DNA from 2 places in the Exiguobacterium sp. s7 genome. Region 1 is predicted to be linked to the other one. Evidence: predicted binding sites of a transcription regulator. Region 1 holds the regulator's gene; the other holds the start of a gene.
The links. The regulator NrdR, encoded in region 1, represses ribonucleotide reductase genes. The targets are predictions, from matches to a motif close to AACACNATATATNGTGTT.
Positions count from the first base shown of each region.

Region 2: the regulator NrdR is predicted to act here: its motif matches at 6,758-6,775, upstream of KNP79_RS02075 (anaerobic ribonucleoside triphosphate reductase).

Region 1 covers NZ_JACSLO010000002.1:183,290-194,754, forward strand. Annotated here, with positions in the region: gene KNP79_RS03480 (glyceraldehyde-3-phosphate dehydrogenase) at 141-1,172, shown strand; gene speD (adenosylmethionine decarboxylase) at 1,404-1,790, shown strand; gene KNP79_RS03490 (hypothetical protein) at 1,902-2,273, shown strand; gene nrdR (transcriptional regulator NrdR) at 2,286-2,753, shown strand; gene KNP79_RS03500 (DnaD domain protein) at 2,796-4,148, shown strand; gene dnaI (primosomal protein DnaI) at 4,154-5,068, shown strand; gene thrS (threonine--tRNA ligase) at 5,381-7,318, shown strand; gene KNP79_RS03515 (DUF1002 domain-containing protein) at 7,432-8,295, shown strand; gene KNP79_RS03520 (hypothetical protein) at 8,349-8,558, opposite strand; gene infC (translation initiation factor IF-3) at 8,897-9,427, shown strand; gene rpmI (50S ribosomal protein L35) at 9,458-9,652, shown strand; gene rplT (50S ribosomal protein L20) at 9,681-10,040, shown strand; gene KNP79_RS03540 (hypothetical protein) at 10,127-10,381, shown strand; gene KNP79_RS03545 (dUTP diphosphatase) at 10,405-10,887, shown strand; gene KNP79_RS03550 (M42 family metallopeptidase) at 10,913-11,465, shown strand, end outside.
Region 2 covers NZ_JACSLO010000001.1:391,547-403,011, forward strand. Annotated here, with positions in the region: gene KNP79_RS02050 (YlbF/YmcA family competence regulator) at 1-338, shown strand, start outside; gene mutS (DNA mismatch repair protein MutS) at 393-2,918, shown strand; gene mutL (DNA mismatch repair endonuclease MutL) at 2,923-4,725, shown strand; gene KNP79_RS02065 (50S ribosomal protein L25/general stress protein Ctc) at 4,889-5,548, shown strand; gene KNP79_RS02070 (formate/nitrite transporter family protein) at 5,759-6,601, shown strand; gene KNP79_RS02075 (anaerobic ribonucleoside triphosphate reductase) at 6,792-8,636, shown strand; gene nrdG (anaerobic ribonucleoside-triphosphate reductase activating protein) at 8,614-9,069, shown strand; gene KNP79_RS02085 (fumarylacetoacetate hydrolase family protein) at 9,124-9,942, shown strand; gene KNP79_RS02090 (S1C family serine protease) at 10,064-11,326, shown strand; gene KNP79_RS02095 (DoxX family protein) at 11,382-11,465, shown strand, end outside.

The sequences.
Region 1 (11,465 bases):
TCCAAGCTCTACACCAAATTTCCCTCTTTTTCAAATCTGAAACTGTAAAAAAAGTGAAAAAAATGTGACGATTCATAGTGAAAACGCTTCCATTTTTCCGTTATAATGGTGTCGTAACGCAGAAAAAAGGGGGATTCAGAATGGGGACGAAAGTTGCAATCAATGGATTTGGTCGAATCGGCAGAATGGTATTTCGGAAGTTGATGCTCGAAGGGCGTCACGACGTGGTCGCCATCAATGCGAGTTATCCGGCGGAAACGCTCGCGCACTTGATCAAACACGACACGGTCCACGGACCGTTCACACTGACGGTCCGAGCGCATGGGGATGCACTCGAAGTCGATGGTAAACGCATCATGATCGTATCCGAGCGAGACCCGGAGCGGTTGCCGTGGGCTGAACTCGGTGTCGAGATCGTCATCGAGGCGACGGGGAAATTCAATTCTGATGTCGGGGCGAAAAAACATTTGACGGCCGGTGCGAAAAAAGTCATTTTGACGGCACCGGGAAAAGGCGAGTTGCGGACGATTGTCATGGGGGTGAACGATCGGGATTATTTACCGGAGCACGATCACGTCATTTCGAACGCCTCGTGTACGACGAACTGTCTCGGCCCGGTCGTCAAAGTATTGGATTCGACGTTCGGGATTGAAACGGGGCTCGTGACGACGGTGCATGCCTATACGAACGATCAAAACAATATCGACAATCCGCATAAAGATTTGCGTCGTGCCCGTGCTTGTGGCAGTTCCATTATACCGACTTCGACTGGTGCTGCGAAAGCCATCGGGCTCGTCTTGCCGGAACTTCAGGGCAAATTGAACGGGATGGCGCTACGAGTGCCGACGCCGAACGTCTCGCTCGTCGATCTCGTCGTCGAGTTGCGTCGAGATGTGACGGTCGATGAAGTGAATCAGGCGTTCGAGCGTGCTGCACACGGGGAAATGACGGGCGTTCTCGGCGTCTCGAACGAACCGCTCGTCTCGATCGACTTCAATGGAGATGAGCGTTCGTCAATCATCGATGCCGATTCGACGATGGTGCTCGGGGGCAACCATGTCAAAGTGCTCGCTTGGTACGACAACGAATGGGGCTATTCGTGCCGCGTCGTCGACTTGTTGGACATGGTCGCGAGCTACCTGCAAATCGGACAACAAGAAACCCACGTCTGAAAAAATATATTTATCTAAAAATATTTTTAAAGAATTGAAACAAATGTCTTGTAACGACGTCCTAAACAAGATACACTCTAACTCGTGAACTTCAATTGGTCTGACAAACGCAACTTAAAGGGTTAGGACCTCTTAGGACTAACTTGCCCCCGTGGTTGTGGGCGATTCAGGCACAAAGTGAGTGATCATCAACTACTTTGAGACCATTGATGTAAAGGGGGATCCACTAATATGGATACTATGGGACGTCACATTATTACAGAACTTTGGGAGTGCAATCCCGACAAATTAAACGATATCGACTACATCGAGCGCTTGTTCGTCGATGCAGCACTTCGTTCGGGCGCTGAAGTCCGCGAAGTCGCTTTCCACAAATTTGCGCCGCACGGTGTAAGTGGAGTCGTTATCATTTCAGAATCACACTTAACGATTCACAGTTTCCCAGAGCATGGCTACGCATCAGTCGATGTGTTCACATGTGGGGATCGAATCGATCCAGCTACAGCCTCTCAATACATTGCAGAAGGCTTGGAAGCAAAAGTTCGTGAAGATGTGAAACTTGACCGTGGGATGGGACCGATTCGTGTTCCTGAAGCGCAAGTGGCAATCAGCAAATAATCAGATTGACCTTATGAGGCTGGCCGATTTTCGGTCAGCCCTTTTAATTGTTTTGTTAACCGCTTAATTTTGATATGCTTAACCTATATAAATAAGGTGTCGAGGTGGATAATGGGATTATTTGATAAGTTTCAAACACATGTCCAAACGGACGATTCGCATAAAAATGAGGCGTTACGGACGCGTTACGTGGCGGCATCGCCAAGCGCCGTGCTCACATGGCTCCGCGAACGGATTCAAGCAGAAGGTCAAACGGTTCGCCGGGTCGATGCAGACCGGGGCGAAGTGGCGTTTCATGGAGACGGATGGGACGCATTGGCAACCATCGTCCAAGTGGACGGCGGACGCACGGCCGTCGATTTTACATTGAACCGTGACCAGATGCTCGGACCAGACCTCGGTCAAATCGTCACCACATATTATGAGGCGCTATCCGTGAAGTTCCCGCTCCGCGCCATCGGGAATCAATCTGTCGAACGATAAGGAGGGCTGAGCATGCGTTGTCCTAAATGCGATCATAATGGAACGAGAGTGCTCGACTCCCGGCCAGTACAAGATTTCTATTCGATTCGTCGCCGTCGCGAATGCGAGGAGTGCGGCTATCGCTTCACCACGTTTGAAACGGTCGAACAGACACCGCTCATCATCGTCAAAAAAGACGGGAATCGGGAAGAGTTCAGCCGTGAGAAAGTGCTTCGCGGGATTATTCGGGCGTGCGAGAAACGTCCGGTCACGCTGGAGCAACTTGAAGGTGTGGTCACGAAAGTCGAACAACAGTTACGCGCCCTCGGCCAGTCCGAGATTCCGAGTGAACAAGTTGGGGAGCTCGTCATGAACGAGCTCGCGCGGGTCGACGAAGTGGCATACGTCCGCTTCGCGTCTGTCTATCGCCAGTTCAAAGATATCTCTGTGTTCTTTAAAGAACTAGAAGATTTAATGAAGCAAGAAAAATCGACCAACTAAACGGGCGGCCTGCTGGTCGCCTTTTTTCAAGGGAGACCTACCATGGAAAAAGAACGCATCCTGTACGGAACTGACGAACTGTTGATCATGAGCACCGGACTCATCGATCGCGAGTCGTATCAGTCGCTGTACCATTTATATCAGCCGGTCATCGGAGTGAAGGCGCTCGCAATGTATCAGACGCTTTGGAGCGAGCTGAAGCCCGGGAAAATGAAATCGAACTATATGTCACACAGCGCGCTTTGTGAGATGCTCGATTACTCGATCAACGAGCTGACGGACTGTCTGTTCCGGCTCGAAGCGATCGGTCTCGTCCGGACGTATAAGACGAAAGACGAGCGCTTGACCCAGTACGTGTATCAACTGCGGGTCCCGCTCGCACCCCATACGTTCTTGAACGACGGACTATTGTCGAGTTTTCTCTTCTATAAAGTCGGAGAAGTCCGCTTCAAACAGTTACAAGGTCGATTCACGATTGATCCGTTGCCGGCCGGAATCATTGAAGTGACGAAAGACTTTAATGAAGTGTTCGACGTCAAAGGGGTCAATCATATGGCGTTCACACAAAAGAACTACGAGAAACCTGACCGCGCCAAAATCGAGATCAACTATACGTTCGATATGGAAATCGTCAAAAAGTTGACGAACTTCCCCGTCGGCTTCTTCACGAAGAAGCTCGATGAGACGATCACGAAGCTTGCCTACGTCTCCCAAATCGATGAAGAGACGATGGCCGAGATGTTGAAGGAGTACTTCGTCCACGAGGCGTATCTACCGCTCAGCGAGCAAGAGAAGCGCGACGGCTGCCGTCAGATGGTGTTGCAGTTGAAGAAAAAACAGACGCGCCATCGGAAAGTGAAGTCGGATGAGACGGAGAAGGCGGAAATCGGTGATTTGCATGACGTGACAGTCATGGAAGCAGCGCATCCGCATCAGTACGTGTCGACGTTACGGAAGACGCCACAGTTGTCGAAGAGCGACGAGCAACTCATCATCGACCTCGTCGATACGCTCGGACTCGCGCCAAGTGTCATTAACGCATTGTTCTATTACTGTATCGAAGTGAAGAAGCAGACCCGGCTCAGTGAGAACTACGTCATGCGGATCGCGACGAGTTGGAAGACGGCAGGCTATTTGAACGCCAAAGACGCGTTGGAACAAGAAGCGACACAAGACGCGCTCATCGAGAAGAAACAGCAGAAGCGGGAGAACGTGCAACAGCGGACGACCGTCGGCTCGAGACGCAAAGACAAGACCGAGATGCCAAAATGGCTCGAGGACGAGGCGAAAGAGCAACGGACGTACGATCAAAAACGAAAACAAGAGCTCGAGGCATCGGTTCCAGACGACGCGGAACTCGTCAAGTTGTTAAATGAATTGAAAGAGAAAGGATGAGGGACATGGAACGCATCAATCAAACGCTCGCCCAAATGATGAACCGGAAAGAAGTGCGGGAAGCGTACGAATCGATTCGCCGGCGCACCCTCGAACATCCAGAAGTCGTCGCCTTTTTAAAGGCGCATCCGGAGTTAGACGAGACGGCGGTCGAGGTCGGCTTTACGAAGCTCAGTGAATATGCAGAACAGATGGACGGCAAGAAGCTCGTCGAGGAGCAAGCCGTCATCCCGGGCCATCAGCCGGTACTCTATGTCGACCTCGGTCAAATCGCGATCCGTTATGAAGAGACGGTCAAGCATCGTCAAGCACGGCGCCAAAAAGAGATGGACCGGAAGTTTAAGAGCTTATTCTTGCCGGAAGAAGTGCGAGAGGCGAGCTTTGAATCGTTCGACTGGTCGGATGACGCCCGTAAAATCGCACTCCGTGAATCGATGCGATTCGTCTCGGGCATGAAGACCCGCCAAAAAGTGAACGGCCTGTACTTACACGGCAGCTTCGGGGTCGGGAAGACGTATTTACTTGCGGCGATCGCCAACGAACTGAAAGTGGCGGACATCGAGACGATTCTCGTCCACGCCCCGGGATTCGTCTCGGAAGCGAAACGGAAGATCCGGACCGATTCGTTCGACTCATTTTTGACGTCGTTCCAACACGTACCGGTGTTACTGATCGATGACATCGGTGCCGAGGCAATCAGTCCGTGGGTACGCGACGAGCTGTTCGGGATCATCTTGCAATATCGCATGATGCATCGCTTACCGACGCTTTACAGTTCGAACTTCAGCGGTGAAGAGCTCGAGACGCACTTCTCGATCGACGGTTCGCCGCAGAACAAAATGAAAGCCCAGCGGCTCATGCAGCGCATCTCGACGACGACGACACAAATCGAATTAAAAGGTGAGAACCGACGTCGGTAAAGGGATTGTATTTCTTGAACGAGTTGACTATACTAATAATCATATAACCGATGCATCGAAGAGGACATGAGACGTCGTCACGGGTTTCAAAGCGAGGGAAGACTGGTGAGAGCTTCCTAAACACGCCGATCGCCTTACTCCCTCAGAGCACCGTACGGGCCAATCGTGCGGCGATTCACACTCGTTATCGTGTGTTCGAGCCAAGCGTTACGCTTGGGAACGAGGGTGGTACCACGAGAATCAAAGCTCGTCCCTTTCATAGGGATGGGCTTTTTTTATTTATTTTTAAATGTAGAGAGGGGAAGTTGACACATGATTCAATTGACATTTCCAGATGGGGCCGTCAAAGAGTTTGAGGCCGGCATCACAGCAGAAGAAGTAGCAGGTTCGATTAGTCCAGGACTCCGAAAAAAAGCAATCGCCGCCAAAATCGATGGTGAGATGATCGATTATCGTCGTCCGATTGAACAGGACGGTAAAATCGAGCTCGTCATGCCGGATTCGGAAGAGGGCATCGATTTGATGCGCCATTCGTCAGCCCACTTGATGGCCCAAGCCATCAAACGGTTATACGGGAAAGAAGGCAGCATCTACCTCGGGATCGGACCGACAATCGAGAACGGTTTTTATTATGATATCGAGATGGATCGCCGCATCAACGAAGAAGATCTCCCTGAAATCGAGAAAATGATGAAGCGGATCGTCGACGAGAACTTGGACATCACACGTGAAGTCGTGTCGCGCGACGAGGCGCTCGAACGCTACAAGGCGCTCGGAGACCCGCTCAAAATCGAATTGATTGAAGATATCCCGTCGAGCGAGACGCTCACGATTTACCATCAAGGCGAATTTTTCGACTTATGCCGTGGGCCGCACGTCCCGTCGACATCGAAGTTGAAAGTGTTCAAGTTGATGAGCGTGGCCGGGGCATACTGGCGCGGCGACTCGGACAATAAGATGCTCCAACGCATTTACGGAACGGCGTTCGCGACGAAAGAACAACTCGCGGAACACTTGCGTCTATTGGAAGAAGCGAAAGAGCGCGATCACCGCAAGCTCGGGAAAGAACTCGATCTCTTCTTCGTGTCGCAAGAAGTCGGCCAAGGTTTGCCGATGTGGCTCCCGAAAGGTGCCTCGATCCGTCGGACGGTCGAACGTTATATCGTCGACAAAGAGCTTGAGCTCGGGTATCAGCACGTCTACACACCGGTCCTCGGTTCGGTCGACTTGTATAAGACGTCTGGTCACTGGGATCACTATCAAGACGACATGTTCCCGAAAATGGAGATGGACAACGAGGAACTCGTTCTTCGTCCGATGAACTGTCCGCACCACATGACGATTTATAAACATGAGCCGCGCTCATATCGCGAACTCCCGCTTCGCATCGCCGAGCTCGGCGGTATGCACCGTTACGAGATGTCAGGTGCGCTCACAGGCCTCCAACGCGTCCGTTACATGGTGTTGAACGACGGGCACACGTTCGTCACACCGGAACAGATGAAGCAAGAATTCAAAGATATCGTCCACTTGATTCAAGAAGTGTACGCTGACTTCGGCATTAAAGACTATCGTTTCCGCTTGTCGTACCGTGACCCGGCCGACAAAGAGAAATACTTCGACAACGACGCAATTTGGGAAACAGCCCAACGCCAGTTGAAAGAGACGATGGATGAGCTCGGTCTCCCGTATTTCGAAGCGGAAGGTGAAGCGGCATTTTACGGACCGAAACTCGACGTCCAAGTCCGGACGGCGCTCGGCAAAGAAGAGACGTTGTCGACGGTCCAACTCGACTTCTTGCTCCCTGAGCGGTTCGACTTGACGTACACAGGACCAGACGGCAAAGACCATCGCCCAATCGTCCTTCACCGTGGGGTCGTCTCGACGATGGAGCGTTTCGTCGCATACTTGATTGAAGAATATAAAGGCGCGTTCCCGACATGGCTCGCACCGGTCCAAGTCAAATTGATCCCGGTCTCACACGTCCACGACGAATACGTCGCGGAAGTGAAAGCAGAGCTCGTCAAGCGCGGTGTCCGCGTCGAAACGGACCTTCGGGACGAGAAACTCGGCTACAAGATTCGGGAAGCACAGATGAAGAAGATCCCGATGACGCTCGTCCTCGGAGATAAAGAACGTGATGAGCGTGCAGTCAACATCCGTCGTTATGGACAACAAGAACAAGTATCGGCCACGCTCGATGAATTCTTGTCGTCACTTACAGCAGAGATCGCCAACCGTTCACGTTAATATGTCGACCATCCTTCATTGGAAGGGTGGTCGTTTTTTCGGTCTTGAGACGGATGCGGAAGACTTCATCAAACACGTATGGTAGAAGAAAGGAGTGATTCATTTTGAATTATATGAAACCATTAGTGGCGTTGACGATCGGTTCGGTCGTCGCGACAAGCATGATTCCAAAAGTAAACGCAGAAGCCATCGTCGATGATACGATTGTCACACTCGGAGAGTCGTTATCGGCGAGCCAACGGGACTGGGTGCTCGAACGGGTTGAGGCACCGGCGGGGATTGAGCCGATCATCACGACCGCAGCCGATGAAGATAAATACTTAGGGGATGCCGTCCCGCAAGCGCAGCGCGGCGGGGGGATGTATTCATCAGCCCGCATCAAACTGACCGACGGGACCGGGCTCGATATCAAAACGGAGAATGTCACATGGGTGACCGAAGATATGTATGCGAATGCTCTCGTGACGGCAGGCGTCACGGATGCCGATATTTATATCACGTCGCCGATTCGCGTCACCGGGACGTCGGCTTTGACGGGCATCATGAAAGCCTATGATCAGACGGCCGCGGAGACGGGCATTCAATTGAGCGAGGAACGGAAAGACTTGGCGCAAGAAGAGCTCGCGGTCACCTCTGAGATCGGGAAGACGGTCGGGCAAGAAGATGTGGCCGGACTCATGAACGAGATCAAAGCGGAAATTGCGAATAAGGCACCGGAGACGAACATCGAGATTCGAGATATCGTCATCCAAGTGTTGAATCAAAACAACGTCCAACTGTCTGATACGCAGTTGACGCAATTGACGACGTTGTTCGAGAACATGCAGCAGGCGAACCTCGACTGGGGTGCAATCAGCAATGGGTTACAAGGGGCCGGTCAAGACGTTCAGGCGTTTCTCGAGACCGAGGAAGTCCAAGGCTTCTTCGCCCGTTTGTTCGAAGCGCTCAGCAACTTCTTCAAGTCGTTGACGAATTGAACGGGCTTTGAGTACATCACAAATGGTATTGAAAAAAGGGCCTCGGCCCTTTTTCAATACCATCGTTTATGGATATAGTCGCGAGCAGACTCGTGGTCGTCCACAATCTTCAACGTGATTCGGTTCATCTCTTCTAAAAGGTCTGTCAATACCGCTTCGAGCTTGGCATCACTCACGTCATGGTGGCGCATCGTCTCTTGTACGATGTGTTTGATTTGGTCGTGATAATCATGGTCACCTTTCACTTGCTGTCTCCAAGACACGGCCCATCCCTCCTTTTTTATTTTATTCCCTCGGAAAAGGTATTGCGAAACAACGAAATGACTGTTATCATCATAAAAGTGTGAGCTACCAATTATTCATGCGCGAATTCTTGACATCTTAATCCTATTGGTGTTAAGATGACATAGTGATTAAATACAACAAAGCAGAAGCGCCCGCTTCTCACCTCGTCCGAACAGCTTCGGTCAGGTCCATCATGTACGTGAAGCAGTCGAGCCTTGGTCTCTGCTGACTCCGAAATGATGTGTGGGCGGGAAACTGCCGACGCTTTTTTTATTGCCATGTTGTCTTATCAATCTAAAACTCGTGCAATCGCACGATGGAGGTGCTAACCATTAGCAAAGAGCTCTTTATCAACGAAAACATTCGTGCCCGTGAAGTTCGCTTAATTGGAGCGGACGGTGCACAACTCGGTGTGCAATCGCGTAATGAAGCATTACGTTTAGCAGAAGAGGCTGAACTCGATCTCGTCTTGGTCGCCGATAAAGCTAACCCACCGGTCGCTAAAATCATGGACTATGGGAAATACCGTTTCGAACTCCAAAAAAAGGAGAAAGAAGCGCGTAAAAACCAAAAAGTCATCCAATTGAAAGAAGTACGCCTCAGCCCGACAATCGAGGAAAACGATTTCCAAACGAAATTGCGTAACGCTCGCAAATTCCTTGAAAATGGAAACAAAGTGAAAGCGTCGATCCGTTTCCGCGGACGCGCCATCACACACTCGGAAATCGGCCGACGCGTTATGGAAAAATTGGCGGCGGAATGTGCCGACTTGGCAACAGTTGAGCAAAAGCCGAAGATGGAAGGACGCAGCATGTTCTTAGTGCTGGCTCCGAAGAAAGAAGATTAATCATCGAGTCATAGTGGGGAGGAAATACTCATGCCGAAAATGAAATCGCACCGTGGTGCTTCTAAACGTTTCAAACGTACTGCATCAGGTAAACTCAAGCGTTCACACGCTTACACAAGTCACTTGTTTGGTAACAAATCGACTAAAGCGAAACGTAAGCTCCGTAAAGGTGCTATCGTATCAGCTGGAGACTTCAAACGCATTCGCAACATGATCGCGAAGTAATACAGAAAGAATTTAGGAGGGAAACCATATGCCACGCGTAAAAGGCGGTTATACGACTCGTCAACGTCGTAAAAAGCAAATCAAGCTTGCCAAAGGTTATTTTGGCTCGAAACACATTCTATTTAAAGTAGCAAAACAACAAGTCATGAAGTCACTCATGTACGCTTACCGTGACCGTCGTCAAAAGAAACGTGATTTCCGTCGTCTTTGGATCACACGTATCAATGCGGCAGCACGCACAAACGGCCTCTCATACAGCCGTATGATGCACGGACTCAAGCTCGCAGGGATCGACATCAACCGTAAGATGCTTGCTGAGCTTGCTGTGACAGATGCACAAGCATTCGCGTCACTTGCTGATACAGCTAAATCAAAATTGAACGCGTAATCGTTCAATCGACAGCGCCGAGACCTTATCTCGGCGCTTTCTTTTTTCTGATTTATTCCTTAAACTTAAGATAAGGAGGACGTCCCATGGATCAATCAGTCTTAGCCATCGTCGCATTGGCGCTCATCGTCTTGAACGTCTACACCTATTTGCAGGCGAAACGTTATACGCTCGGAGAAGGTGATTTTAACGTCTTGTACGCGTACGCAGGCGGTGCGATCGGTGCTCTGTTCGGACTTCATTTGACGCGTAAAAAGGCGGTTCATGCCCCAAAACGTGTTCAAATACAAGTATTGATTTTGGCAGTCGGCTGGTCTTTAATGATTTTAGTACTGCTTTGAATGGAGAATAGGAGGAGCAACCGGTGAACTGGACAACATTGTTTGATCGGCAGCGTGAATTAGATGAGCGGATCAAAGAAGAACATCAATTATCCGGGAACCAATTTGATGAGCGTTTGCTTGCTTTGCTCGTCGAGCTTGGTGAACTCGCCAATGAGACCCGTAGTTTTAAATTTTGGTCAACGAAGGGCCCGTCGCCTCAAGACGTGATCTTAGAAGAGTATGTCGACGGCATTCATTTCTTATTGTCGCTCGGACTTGCCCTCGGGTATGAACGTGATTCGTTCCCGGCAGGTAGCTCGTATCTTGACGCGACTGACGCTTTTTTAGACGTGTTCCGCAAAGTGACGAACTTTGGTTTGTCGAAAACGGAACCGATGTACGAGACGCTGATGGCGGCTTATCTCGAACTTGGCTATACGCTCGGGATCAATGAAGAGTTGATGGCGATGGCGTATATGGCGAAAAATGAAAAGAACCATGAGCGACAAAATCAAGGTTACTAATCAAAAATCGAAGGAGCGATGCCCCATGAACGAATCATTACATATGTTGAAACGCTTGACGGATGCCACAGGTGTCCCTGGAAATGAAGGTGAAGTCCGCTCACTCATGCGTGAGTATTTAGAACCTCACGTCGAAACGTTCGAACAGGATGGGCTCGGCAGTCTGTTTGGTCGAGTGACGGGCGATGCGGAAGGTCCGCGTGTCATGATTGCCGGTCATATGGACGAAGTCGGGTTCATGGTCACGCGCGTTGAAGAGGGCGGTTTCCTCCGCTTCCAAGCACTCGGCGGCTGGTGGAACCAAGTTCTCCTCGCACAGCGCATGGACGTCGTCACACGCTCGGGAGAGAAAATCCCAGGCGTCATCGGTGCCAAACCACCTCACGTCCTTCCGGTCGAGGCACGCAAGAAGCCGGTTGAGATCAAAGACATGTTCCTTGATATCGGTGCAACGTCGAAAGAACAAGTGGCCGAGTGGGGCATTCGTCCGGGCGATACGGTCGTCCCGCATTGTGAGTTCACGGTCATGAAGAACGAAGATTTCTTGATGGCGAAAGCATGGGATAACCGAATCGGTT
Region 2 (11,465 bases), on a different contig from region 1:
CGAAAGTGAACGAAAGTGAACGCGTTCAAACGTTGATTAAACGTATCAAATACTTACAAAAAGAAGCCGTCAACTGCAAGCACTACGGGAAGACGGAAGCGCTCGCCAAAGTTGAGCTGAAAATCGACAAGGCGATGGACGAACTCGATTCGATCCCGGTTGTCCAGGCGTTTCAGGAGACGCAAGTCGAAGTGAACGATTTGCTTCAATACGTGACGGTCACACTCGCCAACTCGGTGACAGATCGCATTATCGAGTCGACGGACGGTGACGTTCTCGCCGGTAAAACAGGAAGCGGTATGGCAGCGGAGAAATCACGCGGCGGCTGCGGATACTAACAAACAGACAGCTGGCCTTTGGTCAGCTGTTCTAATTTCTAGAGGTGAACACGAATGGAAACGATACATCAAACCCCGATGATGAAACAATACTTTTCAATCAAGGCCGATTATCCAGACGCCTTTCTCTTCTACCGGCTCGGTGACTTTTACGAGCTGTTCTTTGAAGATGCCCAAATCGTCGCCAAAGAACTTGCGTTGACATTGACCGCGAAAAACGGGAAGAACGCTGAGCACCCGATTCCAATGTGTGGCGTACCACATCACTCGGCCGCTATCTACATTGAACAACTGATCGAAAAAGGATTCAACGTGGCCATCTGTGAACAAATGGAAGATCCGAAAGCGACTAAAGGGCTCGTCAAACGTGAAGTCATCCAAGTCATCACGCCAGGTACATACATGGCTGCACTCGGTGAGAAAGAGAACCGGTATTTACTATCGGTCGTGAACGTAGCAGGCCGTTTCGGGATTGCCCGCGGCGATGTGACGACAGGTGAATCTTGGTTGACGACCTTACCGTCGCGTGAGGCCGTCCTACGTGAAGTCGAAGGGTTGGTCCCGAGTGAAATCATCGTTGATGACGCCGAGTTGGCAGACCATCTCTCATCACTCGGCATTCCGTTGTCGGTGCAGACAGAGCGGCTAGCGAGCCCGTTGTCGAGCGGAGCGAAAGACGAGGCGCAAGTGAGCGCGTTTGAATTGCTGTTCGCTTATTTGACGCGCACGCAAAAACGCGCCCTCGATCATCTCCAACCGGCCGTCGCCTATGAAGTCGAGGCCCATATGCAACTCGATGCCAACACGGCCAGGAACTTGGAATTGTTCCGGTCGGCTCGGTCCGGTGAACGGAAAGGGTCGCTTCTCGCCTTGCTTGATGAGACGACGACGGCGATGGGGGGACGGTTGCTGAAACGTTGGCTCGAACAGCCGCTCTATACCGAGCAGGCGATTCGGGACCGACAAGATGCGGTCGAGAACTTGGTCGATGACTTCATGCTTCGTGACCAGTTGCGTGAACAGCTACGTCACGTCTACGATATCGAACGGCTCGTCGCCAAAGTCGGTTACGGGACGGCCAACGCCCGTGACCTCGTCCAACTCCGGAACACCCTCGAGCGCATCCCGGCGGTGCGGGCCTTGCTCGAAGGCGTCACGGCCTCACGGCTTCGTCAAATCGATGATACGCTCGACACATTCGACGACTTGGCCAGCATTCTCCAGGCAGCGCTCGTCGAGGCGCCACCGATCTCGATTAAAGAGGGTGGGATGATTCGTGCCGGCTATTCGGCCGAACTCGACGAACTGCTCGAGGCGAAAGCGAACGGAAAGACATGGATTGCCAATCTCGAGCAACAAGAGCGGGTCGCTACCGGCATCAAGTCGCTGAAAATCGGCTATAATCGTGTCTTCGGCTATTACTTGGAAGTAACGAAAGCGAACGCCCGTCTGCTCGAAGAGGGACGTTACGAACGGAAACAGACGCTGACGAACGCCGAGCGTTACGTCACACCCGAGCTAAAAGAGAAAGAAGCGCTCATTCTCGGGGCTGAAGAGAAGAGTTGTACGCTCGAGTATGATTTATTCGTCGCCTTGCGTGACCAAGTCAAGCAAGAGACGAAACCGCTCCAACAACTGGCGCGCTCGCTCAGTGAGCTCGACGTCTTGCTCGCGCTCGCCATCGTCGCCGAAAAACGTGACTATGTCCGGCCGACGACGTCGACGAACGTCCAAATCGATCGTGGCCGCCATCCGGTCATCGAGACGGTGCTACCACGCGGTGAATACGTCGCCAACGATTTGACGCTCGACGACACGCGGCGCATGCTCTTAATCACCGGACCGAACATGTCCGGTAAATCGACATATATGCGTCAATTCGCCTTGATTGCCATCTTGCATCAAATCGGGTCGTTCGTGCCGGCTGAAGCGGCTGAGATTCCATTGTTTGATCGAATCTTTACCCGCATCGGTGCGGCCGATGACTTGGTGAGCGGCCAGTCGACGTTCATGGTCGAGATGACGGAGACACGCCAAGCGGTGACAGAGGCGACCGAACACAGCCTCATCTTGCTCGATGAGATCGGTCGGGGGACGTCGACGTATGATGGCATGGCGCTCGCCCAGGCTATCGTCGAATACATCGCTTCGACAATTGGAGCGAAGACGTTGTTCTCGACCCACTATCACGAGCTGACCGTGCTCGAAGACACGATCCCTGCTCTTGAGAACGTGCACGTCCGTGCCATCGAGCGAGACGGGCGTGTCGTGTTTCTACATGAAGTACATCCGGGGCGGGCCGATAAGTCGTACGGGATTCATGTCGCTGAGCTCGCTGAATTGCCCCGTGATTTGATTGAACGGGCGCGGACCATTTTGTCTCAACTTGAGACGGACTCGAAACCGGAACGGGCAGCTGTTGAACATCCGGGAACGGCAGAACCCGTGGCCCAACTATCGCTCTTTGAGGCGGAAGACGAGATTAAACGACAATTGCTCGAACTCGATTTGTTGGCGATGAACCCGATCGAGGCGATGCAAGCGCTCTATGCGCTCCAACAATCCGCGAAGAAGGGGTGAGTCGATGGGAATCATTCAAGAGTTACCGGAACAACTGGCCAACCGAATCGCGGCTGGCGAAGTCGTCGAGCGACCGGCCTCGGTCGTGAAAGAGCTCGTCGAGAACGCGATTGACGCCGGCGCCACCAAAATCGAAGTCGATTTGGAGGAAGCGGGCATCCGTCTCATTAAAGTCCGCGATAACGGGCACGGGTTTTATGAAGAGGACGCCCCGCGCGCCTTTTTACGTCACGCGACGAGTAAGATTCGGGACGAGCACGACTTGTTCCGGATTCGCACGCTCGGCTTTCGGGGCGAGGCGCTCGCCTCGATTGCTTCGGTCAGCCATGTAACGCTGAAGTCACGCCGGGCCGAGGAAGACGGGTTCGAGATGACGCTTCAAGGCGGCGTTGTCACGGCGCAAACACCGGCCGCGGCGAACGTCGGGACGGAGATAGCCGTCAGTCAATTGTTCTATAATACACCAGCCCGATTGAAGTATTTGAAAACGTCCGCGACGGAACTGGCGAGCATCACCGACACGTTGAACCGAATCGCCTTGTCCCACCCGGAAGTTCGCCTCACGGCGTTCCATGAAGACAAGGAACTGCTCAGGACGAGTGGGAACGGCGACATCAAGCAAGTCATGCTCGCCATCTATGGCCGACAAGTCGCGGCACAAATTGTCACGGCGTCGAGTAAGACGAACGACTATAGTTTGAGCGCCCATCTTGTCCGTCCGGAAGTGACGCGTTCGAACAAGCAGTACGTGACGCTCATCTTGAACGGTCGGAGCATCAAGAACTTTGCGTTGACCCAAAGTGTGCTCGAAGGCTACCACACGCTACTACCGATTGGTCGTTATCCGATCGCTGTCCTCGAAGTGAACATGGACCCGATGCTGATCGATGTCAACGTCCATCCGACGAAACGAGAAGTTCGGCTTTCAAAAGAGAAAGAGCTCTGTCAATTGATTCGCGAGACGGTCCAACTGACACTCCGGGAACAGCGTTTAATCCCGTCGGTCAAACCGAAAGAGCGACCGGTCAATCGGACCGAACAAGAGCGACTTGATTTCACGGTTGAACGGGCGCCGGTCACGGATGAAGCGCCGACGTGGAACTATCCAATTCCACGTGAGCCTGTCACGTCACCGAGTCGATGGTCGCCGACCCCGCTCGTCAATGAAGCGCCTGAGCCGATAGCGTCGACGGTCGAATCGGAAACAATCGAGACGAAACGAGAGCGGTTGCCGCCGCTCGACGTCATCGGTCAATTGCATGCGAGTTATATCGTCTGTGGTGCCGAGGACGGGATGTACGTCATTGACCAACACGCGGCCCAGGAACGAATCAAATATGAGTTGTTTTACGAGCAGCTCGGGAATCCTGACAAGGAATACCAGTTGTTGCTGCTTCCGCTCACGCTCGAGTTCACGCAAGAAGAGGCGCTCGCGATTGAAGAAGTCACTCCGCTTTTAAAAGAAGCAGGTCTAGAATTGGAGCCGTTCGGCGGCAACACGTTCCTCGTTAGAGAGATTCCGACGTGGTACCCGCAACACGATTTAGAAGGAACGGTCCGTGATTTGATAGAGATGGCGATCCGGGATCGCTCCATTGACATCGCTAAATATCGGGAAGATGCGTCGATTTTGATGGCGTGCAAACGGTCGATTAAAGCAAACCATCCGTTGAACCACGAGATGATGCGGCAATTGCTTCACGATTTGAATCAGACGACGTCTCCGTACACGTGTCCGCACGGACGTCCGATTTTAGTGAAGTGGAGCACGTACGAGCTCGAGAAGCTATTTAAACGCGTTATGTGACACGCCTGTAATCTTTTCTTAACCTCCTGTTACGTTTATGGATAGGTGGCTATGGGAACAATATACACATGTCACTCAACGCATCGAGGTTGAGAGGTGGCTTTTTCACTGCCTCACCCTCAAGATGTAGACATGATCGATAAACCAGTAGGGGGAAAAGATTATGGCAGACACGCTTAAAGTAACGAAACGAGAATTACGACCACGTTCGGTCCGCGCTAACTTGCGTAAAGAAGGAAAAGTGTTAGGTGTCGTTTACGGCTACAAAGTTGAAAGCACACCGGTCGCATTCGAAGAGATGGCACTTCGTAAGATTCTTCGTGAACACGGCGACAACGCTTTGATCGAACTCAATATCGATGGTAAGAAAGTGAACACACTCGTTCACGGGACAGAAGTCGACCCATTTACGAACGAATACAAGCACGTCGAATTTATGGCAGTGAAGATGGACGAAGCGACAGAAGTCGAAGCGGACGTCACACTTGTCGGCGACGCGAAAGGCGTCAAAGAAGGCGGCTACTTGGCACAGACGCTCTATAAAGTAACGGTCTCGGCAACACCAGCCAACATTCCGGAGCGTATCGAGCTTGATGTTTCTGAACTCGGCATCGGTGACTCGCTCACTGTCGCTGATATTCCAGAGAACAAAGATTACGAAATCGTATCTGAGGGTGATCTTCAAATCGCATCGGTGAATGAACCGGTGGCGGTCGAAGACCTTGAAGCTGATACAGCGACAGAAGGCGAAGTTGAAGCGACTGAAGAGGCGTCAGAAACTTCAACGGAAGAGTCGGAAGAGGCTTCTGAAAACAAAGAATAATCATTTCGAACGGCCCTTTGCAAAGGGTCGTTTTTTTCTAGTCACAAATCCGACAAATGTAAACGATTACGATGTGAAAAATGTGTCAACATGTGGAAGGGGCGATTGCAATTTATTCGTTTCGGGCTTATATTGTTAATGATTTCACATGTTCGTTCTTATTATAATGGTTTCATTCAAACAGAAAGAAGGGTTTGTGACATGGCATCAATGGAAATCCATGCACTCGAATCGTTGCGGAAGAAAGCACAGGCATCTTCGCAAATGATTCATTATCGGCCAATGGAGTACTTTTTACGAGCAATGCTCGCGGGGATCTTTATCGGATTCGCTTCAATTTTCACACTGAAAGTCGTCAACGGAATGTATTTGATCGATTCTCCGTTCACAACGCTCATCGGAGGATTCTCATTCGGGATCGCCCTCGTCATGATCATCTATGGCGGAGCCGAACTGTTCACCGGGAATACGATGTACTTCACAACCTCGACGATGCGGGGGTACACGACGCTCAGCGACACGATGCTCGTCTGGTTGCTCTGCTTTGTCGGGAATGCGCTCGGTGGCGTTTTGTTCGCCTTGCTGCTCGCGCCGACCGGTGTCATCCAAGAACTTGGGATGGACAACTGGCTGTTCTCGGTCGTCGAAAGCAAGATGCACCACACGACGGTCGAAATTTTCTTCCGCGCGATCTTCTGCAACTGGATGGTCTGTCTTGCCATCTTCTTGCCGAAGCAAATGAAAAACGAGTTCGCCCAAATCTTCTCGATGATCTTTCTCGTCGCCGTTTTCTTCGCCTCAGGATTTGATCACGTCATCGCCAACTTCGTCTTGTTCGCCCTCACGCTCGTCGTCCCGCATCCTGAGGCGATCAGCTTTGCCGGCGCGATCCACAACTTGATCCCAGCCACGTTCGGGAATATCATCGGTGGCGCGTTGTTCATGGGTGCGATCTATACCTGGTTAAACGCGAAAGGCTTGCGTGAAGCCCAAGAATCGGAAGCAACGGAAGAAGTCGAATTGAAAATTGTGAAACCTGCCAAAGAAGTATAAGGTAGCTCACGACAACGAGCAGTCGAGTCCACGTCAGTGGCTCGACTGTTTTTGCGTTTTTATCACAAGCATTGATCACAATTTCGACTTCACATCTCAATAGCAAAACATGACATAATCTATATATGGAACTTAAGCGAGTAATTAACTCGCTTGTAATCAATATATAGTGAGGTGATGCGGAGTGAATATGCTCCAGCTTTATGAAGATGTCTGTGTTCTCCCAGATCAGGACCTCGTACAAGAGAACGCCAACGTCGACGGGAAATCACCACTTGGAAAATTGGCACGATTATCCTCAGAAGTATCAAAACAATTGTCGACGACATATCTATTATCAGAACGGTCACGTCAAGCCGTCGAGGATAATTTTTTGTATATCCATGACGCCGACTACTACGTGACAGGATCGACGACGTGTTGTCAAATCCCACTCGGTGAGCTACTCACGAACGGATTTCATACCGGGCACGGGACGATTCGACCGCCACAGGATATCCGCTCGGCGATGGCGCTCGCTTCGATTATTCTTCAAGCGAACCAAAACATGCAGCATGGCGGTCAAGCTTTCCCGATGTTTGATGTCGACCTCGCACCGTATGTCGAAAAGACGTATGAACGTCAGCTCGAGCGGCTCAAAAAGCTACCAGTCGAATGGACGACCGAGCAACTTTTTGAAACTGCCGAGTCTGAAACAATCGCGACGACGTATCAAGCGTGTGAGGCGTTCATCCACAACGCCAACTCGATGCACTCACGTGGTGGCGGACAAGTACCGTTCGTTTCCATCAATTACGGCACCGACACGAGCCGGTGGGGACGCGTATTCATTCGAGAGTTGCTGCGCGCGACCGAGCGAGGGCTCGGTAACGGGGAGACGCCGATTTTCCCGATTCAAATCTTTAAAGTGAAAGAAGGGGTCAACTTCCATGAGGACGATCCGAACGTCGACTTGTTCCGTCTCGCCTGTCGTGTGACGGGCAAGCGGTTATTCCCGAACTTCTCGTTCGTCGATGCTCCGTTCAACCTTCAATACTACGACGGGACGCACGGCTCGGAAGTCGCCTACATGGGTTGTCGGACAAGGGTGATGGGGAATCGGCATGGTGCCGAGACGTCGATTGGACGAGGCAACTTATCATTTTCGACGTTGAACTTGGTCAAAATGGCACTCGTCTCCTCGGATATCCATACTTTTTATGAGACGCTCGACGCTTACGTCGACGTCGCCATCGATCAATTGCTCGAACGATTCGACTATCAAGCGAAGCGGCACGCCGACGAATTTCGGTTCCTCTATGCCCAACACGTCTGGCGGGGGGGAGAGAGACTCGGGCCAGAAGACGATCTTCGCGAGGTACTGAAGCAAGGGACGCTCTCGGTCGGATTTATCGGTCTCGCCGAAGCGCTTCGTGTTCTCACAGGTGGCACGCATGCCGAGTCACGAGAGGCGGAACGGCTTGGGCTCGATATCGTCACTCATTTACGTGATCGAATGAAGCAGGCATCGGAACGATACGATTTGAACTTTTCTCTCTTGGCGACCCCGGCCGAAGGATTGTCGGGTAAATTTGTGACGAGAGATCAGCAATCGTTTGGGATGATCGAAGGTGTGACCGACCGCGCCTTTTATACGAACTCGTTTCATGTGCCCGTGTATCAATCGGTCTCGATTCGCGATAAAGTCCGTCTCGAAGCGCCTTACCACGCGCTCTGTGATGCGGGTCATATCACGTATGTCGAAGTCGACGGATCGCTCGCCCATAATGCGGAAGCGGTCGAAGCGATCGTCCGGCTCATGCGGACCGAGAACGTCGGCTACGGGTCGATCAACCATCCGGTCGACCGTTGTGGCAACTGCGGCCTTGAAGGGATCATCGACGAAGCGTGCCCGACATGTGGCGAACATGAACGAATTGAACGGATCCGTCGCATCACCGGCTACTTGGTCGGGACGATGGACCGGTGGAATTCGGCAAAACGAGAAGAAGAACGAGCGAGGGTGAAGCATCATGCGCGTCCTATCCGTACTTGAAGAATCGGTCGTCGACGGTCCAGGCATTCGCACGGTCATCTTTACGGCGGGCTGCCCGCACCGTTGCCCCGGGTGTCATAATCCAGAATCTTGGAATCCGCGTGGAGGACAAGACGTCTCGGTCGCGGACTTACTCGCTCAAATCGAACAATCAGGCTGGGACGGGGTGACGATTTCAGGCGGGGAACCATTTCTGCAACCGGAAGAATTGGCACGGCTCGTCGACGGATGTAAGGTCCTTCAGAAAAACGTTTGGGTGTATACGGGCTATACGCTCGAACAGTTGCAAGCCATGCACGACGAATTCGTCACAAGGGTGCTCGACCGTGCCGATGTGCTCGTCGATGGGCGTTTCGAACAGCCGCTCATGGACCGGTCGCTCCGGTTTCGGGGATCGAGCAACCAGCGGATTATTTTCTTAAACAAAGCGTAATCGGGGCCGTCGCGTCCCGATTTTTTGTATACTAGCAAAAAAGGGGGAATTTTGATGAAATGGTGTAGTTTTCAAGTTGAAGGAGAGCAAAGGGTCGGTGTCGTGGCAGGAGAGTTCGTCTATGACGTCAGTGACCAATTACATACGACTTCGTTGTTAGAAGTCATCGCGCGTGAGTTTGAACCGGATGTCGATCTAGATGTCGCGCCAAGGCTGGCGCTTCAAGACGTCACGTTCGTCGCACCGTATCGTCCGCTCAAAAATGTCATCTGTATCGGGAAAAATTACGAAGAGCATGTGAAAGAGATGGATACGGCCGGGGCCGGTAAGCTCGTCATCTTCACGAAAGCGCCGACCTCGGTCGTCGGCCCAGAGGCTGTCGTCGAACGTCACCCCGAATTGACCGACCAGCTCGACTATGAAGGCGAACTCGCCGTCATCATCGGGAAATCAGGCCGGGATATTGACGACGTCGATGCCCATATTTTTGGTTACACGATTCTGAACGACATCACGGCCAGGGATGTGCAAAAACAACACGTCCAGTTTTTCCGCGGCAAATCGTTCGATACGTTCTGTCCGATGGGGCCATATATCGTCACACCGGATGAGCTCTCGTTCCCACTGACGATTCAAACGGTCGTCAATGGCGAGACACGTCAAGATGGGTCGACGGCGGATATGATTCGCCCGATCGAAGAGTTAATTCGGACTTTGTCAAAGGGCATGACACTTGAAGCAGGAGACATCATCGCGACCGGCACACCGGCCGGGGTCGGCCACGGCATGAAGCCGCCCGTCTATCTCCAATCAGGAGACACGGTCGAAGTGAGCATCACGGGACTCGGGACGCTCCGTAACATCATCGTCTGACCCAATTGACGCAAATTGTGAAGAATCTTGTAATCGATGCTTCATTTCCGCAAAACGATGACTATGCCTCTTATACTAAGGGTAGAACAAAGAGGAAACATCATATAGGAGATGATTACACATGGAACGCAATGATCGTCCAACAGAATCAAATGAACAAAATCACCGCGAGGATTGGCTCGATACCGAGCTCGGCTCGTCAGAACAACGACAAGAACCGTCGCGCGCAGAGCAACCGGCCCGACCATCGTTCGTCGGCCGGATGTTCCCTGGGTTTGTCGGCGGCGTGATTGGTGCCGTCTTGACTGGCGCCATCGCTTTTCCGTTCATCGATCAAGTGCCGACAAATGTGTCTGATACGAACGTGACGTCGGAAGGGTCGCCGGTCCAGACGACGTCTACGACAACGGACAGCTCGGTCACCGATGCGGTCGCGACCGCACAGCCTGCTGTCGTGACGGTGAACAATTTCGCGTCAAACGGTTTTTCAAGTGAAGCTGTCGAAGCCGGGGTCGGCTCGGGTGTCATCTATAAAAAAGACGGCGACTCGGCTTACATCGTCACGAACCATCACGTCGTCAACGGTGCTGACCGTTTGACCGTGACATTCAATGACGGATCGACAGCGGACGCCAAATTGATGGGTAGCGACGCCACGTATGACTTGGCCGTGCTCGAAGTCGATGCGGACAAAGTCTCGTCCGTCATCTCGATTGGAAAGTCGAGCGAGTTGAAACCGGGGCAAACCGTCGTCGCCATCGGGAACCCGCTCGGGCAGTTTGAGAACTCGGTCACACGCGGCGTCGTCTCGTCGACGTCACGTCTCGTCCCGGTCGATACGGATGAGAACGGACAAGCCGACTTCAACGCCGAAGTCATTCAGACGGACGCGGCCATCAACCCGGGTAACTCCGGTGGCGCGTTAATCAACGAATCAGGACAATTGATTGGGATCAACTCGATGAAAATCGCGACCGACTCGGTCGAAGGGGTCGGCTTCTCCATCCCGGTCGATATCGCTTTGCCGCTCATCAATCAAATCGAGCAGACGGGCGAAGTGAATCATCCGTCGCTCGGTGTGTCGCTCCGAGACGTGTCTGAGTTCCCACCGGGGTACTTGACCGAGCAAATCAATTTGCCGGAGTCGGTGACGTCGGGCACGATCATCGTTGAAGTGCAAGCGAACAGTTCGGCCGCACGGGCAGGACTTGAGGCACGCGATGTCATCGTGAAAATCAACGACCAGGCTGTCTCATCGTTCATCGACCTGCGGAGTGAACTGATTCGAGACACGGACGGGACCGTGACAATCGAATACGTTCGTGACGGTAAGACCGAGACGGTCGATGTCGAGATTCAAAACGCGAATGGAGACGCACTGTAAAGATGGGCACGCAGCCCATCTTTTTTGTTATGCTTAGAAAAAAGGAGGGGTTCAGTTGATTCGTAAACTATACGGGATTTTATTTCTAGGGGCCGGCATCATGCACTTCATTCAGGAACGGGCGTTCATGTCGATTATT